2 regions of the Thermosyntropha tengcongensis genome follow, and region 2 is predicted to be linked to the other one. Evidence: riboswitches for the same ligand, from Rfam matches in the RefSeq annotation. Region 2 holds a riboswitch; the other holds the start of a gene.
What was found. Region 2 has a riboswitch for glycine ahead of ACZ42E_RS07035 (GrdX family protein). Riboswitches for the same ligand answer to the same signal wherever they lie in the genome.

Region 1 (7,624 bases), 1.0 Mb from region 2:
GGGGATAAGCCTGGAGGAACTGTCTTCTTACAGCCAAAACCCGGTGGAATTAAACTCTACCTGTGCTATTTTCGGCGAAACCGAGATAATAGCCAGAATTGTGGAAGGCTATTCTATTCCCGAACTGGCAGCAGGAGTCAATTATGCGCTTTACCGGCGGTTTGCTTCTTATCTGAAGAAAATGAAAAGCGATGTGCTTCTTTTTTCGGGAGGAGGGGCATTTAACTCTGCTCTCCTTAGTATAACGGGAAAGGAAACGGGGGCGGAAGTGATAAGGCTTCCCTATCCCCAGCTTAATGGGGCTATTGGGTGCTGCATATGGGGAGATGAAAAGATATGAGGTTTACCGTAATTGGATGCTGGGCACCTTATCCCAAAAAGGGAGAAGCCTGTTCCGGGTATTTGCTGCAGGAGAAAGATATCTCTCTGCTTTTGGACTGCGGACACGGGGTTTTTTCATGTTTGGGAAACTATATAGACTATAATTTTTTGGATGGGGTTTTTATAAGCCATTTTCACCCTGATCATTATGTCGATTTATATGCTCTAAGACATGCCGTAAGAGGAGCTTTCGTGCTAAAAAGGCGTACCCATAAGCTTAAGGTTTTTATTCCGGAAAAACCGGAAAAAGAGTACGAGTATTTTAAACAGGTTCCGGAATTTGAGGTTATAAAGGTCAGGGATGGATTAAAAGTAAAAGCCGGGGATATCGATTTGAGTTTTTTCAGCACCTGTCATGCTATTCCATCTTATGGGGTGGTGCTGGAAAGCGGGGGAAAAAAGGTTTTGTATACCGGCGATACTTCGCTTTTTCCTGGACTGTATAAAGGAAAATCAGATGTGGATCTTCTGGTAGCTGAGTGCTGCCTTTTCAAATCGGAAACCGAATATGCAAGAAAGATGGGGCATATGACTACTAATGATGTGGCAGCTCTGGCTGACAAGCTGCAGGCGAAAGCTCTGCTGGCTACTCATTTCTGGCCGGAATATGAGGTAGAAAAACTTAAAAAGGAAATAGAAGAGGCATATAAAGGGAAGCTTTTTATGGCTGAGGCTGGTTTAAGAATAGATATATGATGGTGGAGAGGATGTCTATGCGCACGATTGCAGCAGAAGTGATAAAAAACGGGGTATGTCAGGCGGTTATAGATGCTAATATTAGGCTGCCTGATGATATAAGACAGGGGCTTAAAAAAGCATATGAGGAAGAAGAAGGAATTGCCCGCAGAATACTTGAAATACTCCTTGCCAATGCTGATATGGCTGTAAAAGAGAAGATGCCCTTGTGCCAGGATACAGGAATGGTGGTAGTAGAAGTTAAACTGGGACAGGAGGTTATAATAAGCGGGGGGAGCCTAACAGAAGCAGTAAATGAAGGCATAAGAGAAGGGTACAGGAAAGCTTATTTCAGGCCTTCAGTTGTAAATGATCCCCTTGTGCGGCAGAATACCCGTGATAATACTCCGGGAATAATCCATATTGAGCTGGTGCCGGGAGAGAATATTGAGATAAGCGTATTGCCCAAAGGGGCAGGCAGTGAAAATATGGGCAAGGTTGCCATGCTGAAGCCTTCCCAGGGAGTGGAAGGGATAAAGGAGTTTGTCGTTAAAGCGGTAGAGGAAGCAGGGGCTAATCCGTGCCCTCCTGTTATTGTGGGGGTAGGGATAGGAGGCAATATGGAAAAGGCTGCTTATCTTGCCAAAAAAGCGCTTATGAGGCCAATTGATGTGCGCAGTGAAAGGGAGGATGTAAAAAAACTGGAAGAGGAACTGCTTTTTGCAATTAATGCCTTAAATATTGGCCCCCAGGGGTTGGGAGGGAAAACTACGGCACTGGCGGTAAATATAGAAACTTATCCTACCCATATAGCAAGCCTTCCGGTAGCAGTAAACCTGGGATGTCATGCTACCAGAAGAGCAAAGGTGGTAATTTAGGGAGGGCAGTTATGAAGATAATCAAAGCACCGGTTAGTGATGAAGATATATTGAACCTTAAAATGGGAGAAGAGGTGCTGGTAGAAGGGACAGTTTATGCAGCCAGGGATGCTGCTCATAAACGGATGACAGAAAGTCTGCAAAAAGGAGAATCCCTGCCGTTTGATATTAAAGGGCAGATAATATATTATGTAGGGCCCTGTCCTGCTCCCCCGGGAAAAATTATTGGTTCTGCCGGACCGACTACCAGTGGCAGGATGGACAGTTATACGCCCCTTCTTTTAAGCTGTGGGCTAAAGGTGATGATCGGCAAGGGAGAACGTTCAGCTGAGGTAATCGAAGCCATGAAAAAATATGGCTCTGTCTATCTGGCAGCAGTGGGAGGAGCTGGAGTTTATTTGGCACACAAAATAAAAGAGGTGGAAGTGATAGCCTATAAGGATTTGGGTCCGGAGGCACTGCTGAAATTAAAGGTGGAAAATTTCCCGTGTATTGTGGCTATAGATGCAAAAGGAAATAATATTTATAATAGGGAATAGAAACTTATGGAAAAAATAAACGTTATGGAGGTATTTTATGCAAAGGCCTAGCAACCGTGCAGCTGATGAAATGAGACCGGTAAGGATTATCCCGGGTTTTGTAAAACATCCTGATGGCTCAGTGCTTATTGAGGTGGGAGATACCAGGGTATTGTGTTCGGCTTTTATCGAAGATAAAGTTCCTCCTTTTCTGAAAGGTACGGGAAGCGGGTGGGTTACTGCTGAATATTCCCTGCTGCCTGCATCAACAGTTACCAGGACGCCGCGGGAAGTAAGCAAAGGAAGGATAAGCGGGCGCACTTCAGAAATCCAAAGGCTTATCGGCAGAGCATTAAGGGGGATAGTAGATCTTAATGCTTTGGGAGAACGAACCGTCTGGATTGACTGTGATGTTATCCAGGCAGATGGAGGGACCAGAACTGCTTCCATAACTGGCAGTTTTGTCGCTTTGTTTTTAGCCCTGCAGAAGCTCAAAAATGAAGGGGTTATTGAGACGATACCGATTAAAGATTATGTGGCAGCTATCAGTGTAGGTATTTATGAGGGGGTACCCATTCTGGACCTGGAATATGCAGAAGATTCAGCAGCTGAAGTAGATATGAATGTGGTGATGACCGGAAAGGGAGAATTTGTTGAGGTGCAGGGAACAGGAGAAGGAAGGCCTTTTAGCCGGGAAGAGCTTGATGATATGCTTGCTTTGGCAGCAGCAGGCATAGAAAGGCTTATTGAAATGCAAAAAGAAATTGTAGGAGAGATAAAATATGAGAAAGATACTCCTTATGACCAGGAATCAGAAGAAGAAGAAGGAACTTGCGGAGATACTGTCTGACCTTAAGGTACAGGTTATTACGCTGGAAGAAATAGATGTAGAAGTGCCGGAGATTGAAGAAGATGGCGCTACTTTTGAAGAAAATGCGGTTAAAAAGGCTTCCATAACGGCTAAAATTACTGGATATATATGTTTGGCTGATGATTCCGGTTTGATGGTAGATGCTCTGGATGGCAGGCCGGGGGTTTATTCCGCTCGTTTTGCAGGAGAAAAAGCAACTGATGAGCAGAATAACCTGAAGCTTTTGAAAATGCTTGCAGATATTCCAGAGGATAGAAGAACTGCCAGATTTGTATGTGTTATAGCTATTTGTACACCAGAAGGAGAAACTTTTACAGTAAGAGGCGAATGTGAAGGGAAAATAGCTTTTGCTCCGCGTGGAGACAAAGGTTTTGGCTATGATCCACTTTTTATTCCGGAAGGTTATAATGCTACCTTTGCTGAACTTGATGCCGGGGAAAAAAGCCGAATAAGCCATCGAGGAAAAGCCTTGGCGAAAGCGGTGGCTGTTATCAAGGAACTTGTAAGCAGGGATGTATGATGTGGAAGGCTTTGGATTACAAAAGAATTGCTGTTTTAGGGGATACCCACAACAACATAGATCATCTGGCTGCCATGCTTAAAAGGCAGGAAGTTGAATATTTTTTATTTACCGGTGATTATTATGATGATGCAATAAGGTTAGCCAGGGAGGCCAGGATTGGATTTACCGGTGTTCTGGGGAACTGTGACCTTATAAACGGAAAGACCGGGGCTTCTCTGGAAGAATATATTGATATAGGGGGTAAAAAAGTTTATCTTCTGCACGGGCATCAGTACCGGGTAAAGGAAGGTTTAAATGCTCTTTATTACAGGGCACTGGAAGTTGAGGCTGATGTAGTAATATTTGGACATACCCATGTGCCTTTTTGTGAGAGGATTGGTGATATACTTTTTTTAAACCCAGGCAGCCCAGCAAAGCCCAGACAAAGATTAAAAGGTACATATATGCTTATCGACACGGGAAAAGATTATTTTGATATCAAATTAATCGAAAAATAATATTTTGAATATAAATAAAGTTGTGAAAATTTTAACTTAAAAAAGTCTTGTCAAGAGGAAGAAGAATTTTATATAATTGTCCAAAAGATGTAAATAAAGAGTTAATTCTATGAATTGGATTTTTATTTTCAATAAAACTGAATACTTTCGGATGAAGGATATGAGAGAGGATTTTTTAAAAAATCGCCGAAGAGGCAAGCCTTTGATCGGCATAATCAAAGGTGGAACTTTCAGGCAAAAGGATCATATCCAGACGAAGCCCTGAAGAAGCAATTTCGACAGGGAAGAAAATGCCACATTTTCTTCCCTGTCGAAATTTTTTATGTATACACATTTTACATAATATTATAGGCTCACCGTTTTTTTACTTCCGATATAGACATCATTGTATACCACCTGTTTAAAAGGGAAAGCTAAAATAAAGCAAAGAGGAGGCAGAAGGAAAGTGAATGCTCTTTATGATGTTAAGAAAGCTAATCTGCTTTACGGCAAAGTGATAAGAGATCAGATTTTGTCTGAAGTTGCTGCTGAAATAGAGGAACTCAAGAAACAGCATGTAGCACCTTTCCTTATGACGATTGAAGTTGGGAATGATCCGGCGACTGCTGTTTACAAGGAATCGCAGCGCAAGCTGGCAGCTCAGATTGGTATAAATTATGAAACTATTGAGCTTTCCCGCAATACTTCCGAAGAAAGGCTTCTTAAGATGATTGACCGCATAAACCGCGACCCTGTTATAAATGGGCTTATGGTGCATATGCCGCTTCCGGAACATATTGATGCACGCAAGGTACAGTGGAGCATAAACAGCCTTAAAGATGTAGAAGGGGTAACTCCCTATAATATGGGTAAACTCTTTTTGGGAGCAGAAGCGCTTTATCCATGTACAGCCGAGTCTATAATGGCTTTGATAAGGTCGACCGGGGTTGATCTTAAAGGAAAAGAGGTTACCGTAGTAGGAAGCAGCTCTATCGTTGGAAGGCCGGTAGCCACTATGCTGCTTAAGGAAGAAGCGACAGTTTCTATATGCCACTATCAAACTTCCAGGCGGGGGATGCTGGAGCACCATGTACGCAATGCGGAAATCCTGGTAGTGGCAGCTGGCGTACCGAACCTTATTCCTGGCGAATGGATCCGTGAAGGGGCTATAGTCATCGATGCTGGAATTAATCGAGTAGGCAAGGATATTGTTGGTGATGTTGATTTTGAGGGGGCTTTAAAGAAAGCCAGTTATATAACACCGGTACCCGGGGGGGTAGGAGCAGTTACCGTTGCCTATTTAATGAAAAATACGGTAACGGCACTCAAAAGACAGCTGGCAGCACAACATGGCTAAAAAGGAGGTAAAAGGTTATGAGTCTTAAAAGGACGCCCCTTTTTCCCATGCATGAGAAATATGGGGGAAAGCTTATTGATTTTGGAGGCTGGGAATTATCTGTACAGTTTGAAGGAATTATCAAAGAACACCACATGGTAAGAACTAAAGCCGGGCTTTTTGATGTTTCCCACATGGGAGAAATCGAAGTTACCGGGGAAAAAGCCGAAGATTTTGTGCAGTATCTGGTTACCAATGATGCCAAAAAGCTTAGTAACTATCAGGTTATGTATTCCCTGATGTGTTATGAAGATGGGGGAATAGTAGACGATTTGTTGGTCTATAAGTATAATCCCCATCATTTCTTCCTGGTGGTAAACGCGGCGAATGTAGAAAAAGATTTTGCATGGATAAAGGAACATGCTTTTTCTGGAGTAGAAGTGAAGAATGTTTCTGACCAGTATGCACAGCTTGCCCTGCAGGGGCCAAAAGCACAGGAGATTTTGCAGAAACTGACGGATACTGATCTGGAAACCATTGATTTCTTCTGGTTTAATCCGGATGTAAAAGTGGCTGGGGTCAGCTGTATAGTTTCCCGTACTGGTTATACCGGGGAAGATGGTTTTGAAATTTATATAAGGCCTGAAGATGCTGTACATGTTTGGGAAGAGATACTTAAAGCGGGAGGTGAGGATGTAGTACCAGTAGGGTTGGGAGCTCGCGACACTTTAAGGTTTGAAGCCAAACTTCCTTTATATGGGCAGGAAATAGATAAGGATATTACCCCGCTGGAAGCAGGTTTGGGATATTTTGTAAAGCTTAAATCGGAAGATGATTTTATTGGCAAAAATGCTCTTTTAAGGCAGAAAGAAGAAGGCTTAAAACGCATCCTGGTTGAGTTTGAAATGATAGGCAAGGGGATACCGCGCCATGGTTATGAAGTATATAAAGATGGGGAAAAAATAGGCTGGGTAACCAGTGGTGCCCATTCTCCCACTTTTGACAGGAGCATAGGCCTGGCGCTGATAAAGAAAGATTACAGTTCTGAAGGTACCGAGATTGATATTATGATTCGCAATAAGCCGGTAAAGGCACGGGTAATGAAAAATTCTTTTTATCAAAAACAAACCAGAAACAAAAAAAATAAATAAAAACGGAGGGATATATTATGCGTACTGAAAAAGATTTGCTTTATACTGAAAATCACGAATGGCTGAAAGTAGAAGGAGATAAAGCTTATATAGGCATAACGGATTATGCACAGGAACATTTGGGAGATATAGTTTTTGTTGAATTACCGGAAGTAGATGCTGAATTTGACGCTGATGAAGGGATTGCCGTGGTAGAATCGGTAAAAGCAGTTTCTTCTGTTTATACACCGGTATCCTGCATTATAGTAGAAGTAAATGAAGAGCTGGAAGGGTCTCCTGAACTGCTGAATGAGGATTGTTATGCTAACTGGATTGCACTTATCGAAATAAAAGACAAATCTGGTTTGGATAAACTCATGAATGCGGAAGCTTATGAAGCTTTTTGCGCTGAGCAGGAAGAGTAATCTTTTAGGGAGGAGATATTGATGAGATATACTCCTAATCCTCCGCAGGTAGCCGAGGAGATGTTAAAAAGCATTGGGTTCAGCTCTTTTGAAGATTTATTTGCTGATATTCCAGAAGAGGTAAAGCTTAAAAGGGAGCTTGATTTACCTCCTGGTTTAAGCGAGATAGAAGTAAGGCGCGAACTTATCAATAAGGCCAGGCGAAATATAACTGTAGATGAATACCCTTGTTTCCTGGGGGCAGGAGCATACGACCACTTTGTTCCAGCGGTGGTGGACCAGATTCTCCTGAGATCTGAATTTTATACTGCCTATACTCCTTATCAGCCAGAGATAAGCCAGGGAATACTCCAGTCCATTTTTGAATATCAGACTATGATATGCAATCTCACCGGACTTGAGGTTTCCAAT
Region 2 (7,624 bases):
TGGTGAGCATTGTAAAGTAAAATCGTGGAAGTATTGAATTATATAATCCACTTAAGATAGACTGAAAACGTAGGGAATTTTGTTAATAAAATGTTAAGAAATAATTAAAAAAAGATTAAATTATGTAAAATATTTTCCAAAAAATACATATTACAGGCAAATTTCGCAGTTTGATGTGCTGTACAGAAATTTGGCGACAGCGGGAATAAAACAGGAGTTTTTAGGCAGAATAAATGTGAGATCAATTGTGGTCTAAAAAGTTTTTCTATGTTTACTAAACGTGAAGGAGGAAAGTTTATATGTCCGGTGAAATGAGCCTCAACATCAAAGACTTAAAACTGGTATCCGAGAGGCAGAAGCTGGTAGATGTATTGATGGATCCCAACCAGTATGCCGAAAAAGTTTTAAAAGGCGGAAAAGTGGTAAACGTAATTACCCGGGAGATTTATGAAGCAGATGTAGCTATCCACGGGGAATACATCTTAATGGTAGGGGACTGCTCTTCCCTTATCGGACCGAACACTGAAGTATATGACATGAAGGGCAAATATATATGCCCTGGATTTATCGATTCCCATATGCACTTTGAGAGTGCCATGCTCACCATCACTGAATTTTCCAGATTGTCCATACCTACCGGAACAACCTGTTTAATATCTGACCCGCATGAAATAGGGAACGTATTGGGCCCCATGGGAATAAAGGCTATGTGTGAAGAAGCAGCCTTAATGCCCCAGCATGTATTTTCCAGAGTACCGGCCTTAACCCCTGATTCACCTGGCCTGGAGACTGCAGGCTACAACATAACCTCCAAAGACCTGCCGGAAATGCTTAACTATCCGACCGTATCCGGGATAGGGGAAACCCAGGGAGTAAGCGCTGCCAAAGATGTATACAAACACAATCCGGCTGTATTCAGGGATACCATAGTATCAACTGTATATGCAAAAAGCCTGGGCAAAAAAGTGGACGGCAACGCGCCGGAACTCTTTGGGCCGCACCTGGCAGCACACATCATAGCAGGCGGAACCGATGTATCCTGTCATGAAACCACCACCAAAGAAGAAATGATGGAAAAACTGCGCTATGGTGTATATGTGCTGATGAGAGAAGGTTCAACCCAGAGGAACATGCCGGAATGCATAAGGGCCATAACCGAGGAAGGCATGGACTCCCGCCGTGCGATACTGGCAACCGACGACATGCTGGCCGAAGACATAGCCAAATACGGGCACATGAACGACATCATAAGAAGGACCATCAAACAGGGAGTAGACCCGGTAGAAGCCATCCAGATGGCCACCATCAACCCGGCAACCTGGCACGGCCTTGATGAACTGGGAGTACTGGCACCCGGCAAGCTTGCAGATATAGCCGTAATCGAAGGCAAACTGGAAGACATGAACGTATCCGAAGTATTCCTGAAAGGGCAGCTGGTAGCCAAAGACGGAAAACTGTTAATAGATCTTCCCAGGTACACCTATCCTGACTATGTAAAACACTCCGTAAAGAGAGCGCCGGTAAAACCGGAAGAACTCAAAGTAAAATGCGACAAAGAAGGCAAAGTAACCGTAAGGTGCATAGGGCTGATAGTAGACCAGAACCTGACTGATGCAGTAGAGGCAGAAATGGTAGCCGAAGGAGGCTATGTAAAACCGGACCTTCAGAATGACCTTCTGCCGATAGCGGTAGTAGGGAGACATGGACAGCCTGATATAGGAGCCACCTTTGTCAAAGGATTTGGCTTAACCTCCGGGGCTATAGCCGAGACCGTATCCCACGACACCCACAACATAATAGTAATGGGAACCAACTATGAAGATATGGCACTGGCTGTAAACCGGATAATAGAATTGCAGGGAGGATTAGTATTAGCCAAGGACGGAAAAGTGATCGGGGAGCTGCCGTTAAGGATAGGGGGCTTAATGACTGATGAGCATACTGCAGAAGAGCTCACAGAGATCATGAGCAACCTGACCCGGATGGCAGCAGAAGAACTTGGCTGCAAGGTACATGCACCGTTTATGCACCTGGCATTCCTCTCCCTGTCTACCAGCCCGAAATGGAAGATAACCGACAAGGGAGTAATTGATGCCAACAACTACTGTGTAATCCCGACTATCAAAGAGTAATTTCTAAAGTCGAGTTTAAGCGACAAAGGAAGGAGTGTTTTTAAAAAATGCGGAAGATTGAAATCGACCCCCGGAATTTTAACCAGCAATACGAGATTATTGATTTATCGCAGCCTATTTACCAGGGAATGCCGCTCTTCCCCATCCATCAGAAGACCTTTATCATGGTGAACCAGACCCACGAAGAGAACCAGAAGGCGACCGGTTCTCCGACCCTTGGATTCTCAGCCCGTAATCTGCTCCTCAGCGAGCATGCGGGGACTCATGTTGATGCGGTTTGGGAATACGAACCTAATGGGCCAACGATTGACCAGATGGGATTCGAATTCTTCATCGGTGATGCCATCTGCGTAGACCTGAGGCATGTACAATACCCCAAATATATTGAACCGGAGGATATTCAAGAAGCTCTGGACAAGGCTGGACTCGAGATCCGCAAGGGCGACATTTTTATAATGTGGACGGGCCATTACGATCGCCACTACCCGACCAAGGAATATGCTGAAGGGCCGTACACTGGTGTGTCCGAAAGGGCAGCTGTATGGCTGGCGGAGCAGGGTGTCGTCAATATTGGTATCGATGCTCCGGCCATCGACCTGACTCCGGACGATCTCAACTTCTCGGGTCACTGGGTATGCGGCCGGTACGGTATAACCAACAGCGAGCACTACTGCAATCTGGACAAGGTAGCAGGCAAGCGGTTTATATACATCGGTCTGCCGCTCAAAATCAAGGATGGGTCCGGTTCTCCCATCCGGGCTATTGCTCTTCTGCCCAAAAATCAGAAATAAGCTGTCTTTGGACCATGGGTTAGAAAAAGTAGCTTGTCAGCAACAATTAGAAGCTGCAGTTTTTATGGAAAAAGAGGATGAAGAATAAGTAAAAAACAGGGATTAAGGCTTAAGTCCTTAATCCCTGATAGAAATAAAATGCAAGGAGGAGACCTTAATTGAAGAAGTATATTCATGCCGTACCTAATTTCAGCGAAGGAAGGCGCATGGAAGTAGTAGAAGCGATTGTGGCACCCTTAAAAGGGGTACCGGGAGTAAAGCTTATTGACTACTATCCGGATTATGACTTTAACCGCACCGTAGTAGAAGTGATAGGAGAGCCGGAACCTTTAAAAGAAGCTCTTTTGCAGATGGCCGGCAAAGCCTATGAACTTATCAATATGGAGGAACAGCAGGGAAGCCATCCGCGCATAGGGGCCCAGGATACTATTCCCATCTTCCCCCTGGCCAACATAACCCTGGAAGAGTGCGTACAGCTGGCAGAAGAGATTGGACAGGAAATATACAACCGCTATAAAGTGCCGGTATATTTCAGCGGCGAAAACGCCCGCAATGAACAGAGAAAAGACCTGGCTTTCATAAGAAAAGGGCAGTATGAAGGATTAAAAGAGGTAGCCCATACCCCGGAAAGGGCGCCGGACATTGGGCCTGCCGCTCTGCATCCGACAGCGGGGGCAACTATTGTCAGTGCAGCCATGAGAGGGCTTACCGCAGTAAACATAATCCTGAACACCGACAATTTAGAAATAGCCAAGACCATAGCCAAGATGATGAGAGGTCCGTCTGGCGGATTCTCCACCGTACGCGCGGTAGGATTCCGTCTGGAAGACAGGAATCAGGTGGCAGTATCCATGAACATGTTCGATACCGATGCTACACCGATATACAGAGCCCTGGAAGTAGTAAAATTCGAAGCAGCCAGATATGGCCTGGAAGTAGTAGGAACCCAGATAGTAGGGACTGTACACCTGGATGCCCTGCTTAACTGTGTGGAATACTACCTGCGGCTGGTAGACTGGGACCGCAAGCAGATTATTGAAAATCACCTGATTGGGCTGTAAGGGGGAAGAGGAATGTTAGTAGAAATGAAAGTAAAAGAATTTATAGCTGAACTGGCTTCAGACTCTCCAGCTCCTGGTGGTGGAAGTGTATCGGCAGTATCAGGAGCCTTAGCAGCAGGACTTGTTGCCATGGTATGTCGCTTGACTATTGGCAAAAAAGGATATGAAGAAGTACAGAGCGAAATGGAGCAGGCTCTTGCTAAAGCTGAGGCTTTACATCAAAAATTGACCCAGCTGGTTGATGATGATACTAATGCCTTTAATGAAGTAATGGCAGCTTTCAAAATGCCAAAAGAAACTGAAGAAGAAAAAGAAGCGAGAAAAGCTGCTATTCAGGAAGCTTATAAAAAAGCAGCGGATGTACCTTATACCATTGCTAAAACCTGTCTGGAAGTTTTGACTTTGGCTGAAGGTATTGTAAATAAAGTCAATACTAATGCTATAAGCGATATCGGGGTTGCTTCCCTGGCAGCTCATACCGGACTGGAAGGAGCAGTAATGAATGTAAAGATAAATCTGCCTTCCATCAAGGATGAAGCATATGTAAATAATAGAAAGAAAGAAATTGAGGAGTTTTTAAAGCAAGGCGGCGCGAGCAAGGACAAAATTTATCAAGCAGTATGCAAGATGTTAGAAGCGTAAATTAATGAGAACGGCTTTTATTGAGATCGGGTTTAAAAATTAATAATTTCGGATGACAGAAGCGAGAGAATTAAGGTGAAATCCTTATACCGAAGGAGCAAGCCAGATATACTGCATCCGGTATCTGGTGAAACTCTCAGGTCGGCGTATCGCTTCTGGACGAAACTCTGGAGAGTCGTAAGACACCGAAGGAGCAAGCCTTATTCTTAATAGGGCGAATCTCTCAGGTTAGGGAACAGAGGACAAGGATCACCTATAAAGTCTTCTGTTCCTTTTTTAAGTCATTTTTGGAGGAATTTTTATGTATCGGGACGAGGTTTTAATAATAACTAACAACCCGATGGTTAAAAATATAGATAAGTATGAAATATGCTGGGTGGAAGGAACCTCACAGGCTGTTTATTATACGGCTTTAAATTTTGTTGGTACGGGACACAAGCTGCTTTCCCATCCTTTGGCGGGCAGTATTAAGCCTAACCAGAATCCGTATCGTTCGATTGTAGTGAGCAAAAAACAGGGATTGCCGGATGAAAATGATTTAAAGATTATAAATCATGCGCTGGAAAAAGTTGAGGTTATGGCTGCCGAGGCTACTCGTCCTGATTTAAAAGTAAACTATGCTGAAGATTTTCAGCTGGTTGATAAAGAACTGCTTTTAAATGCATTGGATTCATTACTTGAAAGGTAGGTGACCTAAAAATATGGAGAATGTATATGATCTTCTGGTATTAGGTGGAGGGCCGGCAGGACTTTCTGCTGCCATGTATGGAGCAAGAGGAAGATTAAAAACCGCCATAATTGAAAAAGGACGTCCTGGTGGACAGGCTGCCACCACTTCCGAACTTGAGAACTATCCTGGATTTGGACGGGGAACAACCGGACCCGGACTTACGGAAGCCATGCTCAACCATGCTTTAGATTTCGGAGCTGAACTTATAAAAGACACTATTGTTTCCCTGGACCTCAAATCCAATCCTAAAAAGGTAGTAGGGAGAAAAGGGGAATATTACGGAAAAGCAGTTGTTTACGCTTTAGGCGCAGTGCCCAGAATGCTGAATGTGCCTGGCGAAGGGAAACTTCGGGGTAAAGGCGTAAGCTACTGCGCAACCTGTGATGCTGACCTTTTCGAAGAACTGGATGTAGTAGTGGTAGGCAGCGGGGATGCTGCAGTGGAAGAAGCTGAGTACCTTACCAAATTTGCTGAGAATGTAACGGTTATAGTAATTCATGAAGAAGGCAAAGTAGATGCCAACAAAGTATCAGCCGAGAGAGCCTTTAAGAACCCCAAGATTAAATGGATATGGAACTCAACCGTAAAATCCATAAATGGGGATGAACTGGTAGAAAGCGTAACTTTAAAGAACATCAAGACCGGAGAAGAAACCGAATATCCGACGAACGGGGTATTCATCTTCATAGGTACCCAGCCCATGAGTGAGCTGGTAAAAGACCAGTTAGAGCTCAATGCCCAGGGATATATCATAACCGATGAAAAGATGGCAACCAACATAGAAGGAGTATTTGCAGCAGGAGATGTAAGAGCCAAATATTTAAGGCAGGTAGTAACAGCTGCAGCAGATGGAGCAATAGCAGCGGTAGCGGCCGAGAAGTATGTGCATGAAACCGATTTGTGGGAAAAAGAAGTGTTAAAGGCCGAAAAGCCTGTACTGGTAGCTTACTACAACCCGACCGATATGGAAGGAACCGAAAAGATAGGGATAGTGGACCAGTTTGTAAGAGAGAACAACGACAAGCTGTCGCTGGTAAAAGTGGACGCTACCCGTAATGAGCTGGTAGAAAGGCGTTATGGCATAGACAAGAACAGGCTGCCTTTGGTGCATCTCTTTGTAAATGGGGAGATCAAGGCAGAGACTTATGATTTAAGCGTAGAAGGCTTAAAAGCGATAACCAATCTATAAAAAAGGAGGAGTGAAGAGATGAGTGCCAAGCTTCTGGAAGTAGATAAGGACAACTTTGAACAGGAAGTGTTAAATGCTGAAGGGGTAGTAATGGTAGACTGGTGGGGCCCCAAATGTGAGAAGTGCCTTGAGCTCATGCCGTATGTAGAAGAACTGGCTGAGAAATACCAGGGCAGGATGAAATTCTGTTCCTGCAACACCCAGGGGAACAGGAGGCTGGCGATAAGCCAGAAGGTATTGGGACTGCCGGCTATGCTCTTCTATAAGAATGGAGAAAAGATAGATGAGCTTTCCGGTCAGGATATTACCCCGGAAGATATAGAAGAAAAGATTAAAAAGTATGTTGAATAGTCTGGAGGGATAAGGATGCGATTAGAACTTGGCAATATTCATGTCAAGGATGTTAAATTCGGGGATAAGACCGAATTTAAAGATGGTGTAGTTTATATTAACAAGGATGAACTTTTAAAAGAAATACAGGATGAACGCTTTTCAAAAATTGATGTAGAAATTGTACGCCCTGGTGACTCAGTAAGAATTTGTCCGGTAAAAGATGTTCTGGAACCGAGGGTTAAGGTTTCCGGTAATGGCCAGGTTTTCCCCGGTTTCTTTGGCAATGCTGAAATTGTAGGGTCAGGAAGAACCCATGTTTTAAAAGGTATGACTGTTTTAACGGTAGGTAAGATCGTCGGCTTCCAGGAAGGAATTATCGATATGACCGGACCGGGAGCAGATTATACACCTTTTTCCAAAACTATAAATGTAGTAATACTGGTTGATAAGGTGGAAGGTTTACAGCAGCATGAACATGAAGCAGCTGTAAGAATGGCTGGACTTAAAGCTACCCGCTATATAGCTGAAGTAGCCAGAAATGTAGAACCTGATGAAATTAAAGTATATGAAACCAAGCCTTTATTTGAACAGCTTAAAGAATATCCTGACCTTCCCAAGGTTGCTTATGTTTACATGCTGCAGAGCCAGGGACTTATGCATGACACCTATCTTTATGGTGTAGATGCCAAACAGATTTTGCCAACTTTCATTTATCCGACGGAAGTAATGGATGGGGCTATTATAAG

Region 1: it holds a riboswitch for glycine, as region 2 does, so the genes downstream of both, ACZ42E_RS02135 (bifunctional 5,10-methylenetetrahydrofolate dehydrogenase/5,10-methenyltetrahydrofolate cyclohydrolase) here and ACZ42E_RS07035 (GrdX family protein) in region 2, are expected to answer to the same signal.

Annotation. Positions count from the first base shown of each region.
Region 1 is NZ_AP042437.1:447,524-455,147, forward strand. It holds gene ACZ42E_RS02100 (acyl-CoA dehydratase activase) at 1-340, shown strand, start outside; gene ACZ42E_RS02105 (MBL fold metallo-hydrolase) at 337-1,077, shown strand; gene ACZ42E_RS02110 (fumarate hydratase) at 1,095-1,934, shown strand; gene ACZ42E_RS02115 (Fe-S-containing hydro-lyase) at 1,946-2,473, shown strand; gene rph (ribonuclease PH) at 2,511-3,302, shown strand; gene ACZ42E_RS02125 (XTP/dITP diphosphatase) at 3,235-3,843, shown strand; gene ACZ42E_RS02130 (metallophosphoesterase) at 3,855-4,343, shown strand; glycine riboswitch at 4,495-4,599, shown strand; gene ACZ42E_RS02135 (bifunctional 5,10-methylenetetrahydrofolate dehydrogenase/5,10-methenyltetrahydrofolate cyclohydrolase) at 4,789-5,679, shown strand; gene gcvT (glycine cleavage system aminomethyltransferase GcvT) at 5,697-6,809, shown strand; gene gcvH (glycine cleavage system protein GcvH) at 6,827-7,213, shown strand; gene gcvPA (aminomethyl-transferring glycine dehydrogenase subunit GcvPA) at 7,235-7,624, shown strand, end outside.
Region 2 is NZ_AP042437.1:1,475,391-1,483,014, reverse strand. It holds gene ACZ42E_RS07055 (adenine deaminase) at 300-2,132, shown strand; gene ACZ42E_RS07050 (cyclase family protein) at 2,180-2,923, shown strand; gene ftcD (glutamate formimidoyltransferase) at 3,082-3,984, shown strand; gene ACZ42E_RS07040 (cyclodeaminase/cyclohydrolase family protein) at 3,997-4,626, shown strand; glycine riboswitch at 4,679-4,788, shown strand; glycine riboswitch at 4,792-4,867, shown strand; gene ACZ42E_RS07035 (GrdX family protein) at 4,928-5,314, shown strand; gene trxB (thioredoxin-disulfide reductase) at 5,328-6,545, shown strand; gene trxA (thioredoxin TrxA) at 6,564-6,896, shown strand; gene ACZ42E_RS07020 (glycine/sarcosine/betaine reductase component B subunit) at 6,912-7,624, shown strand, end outside.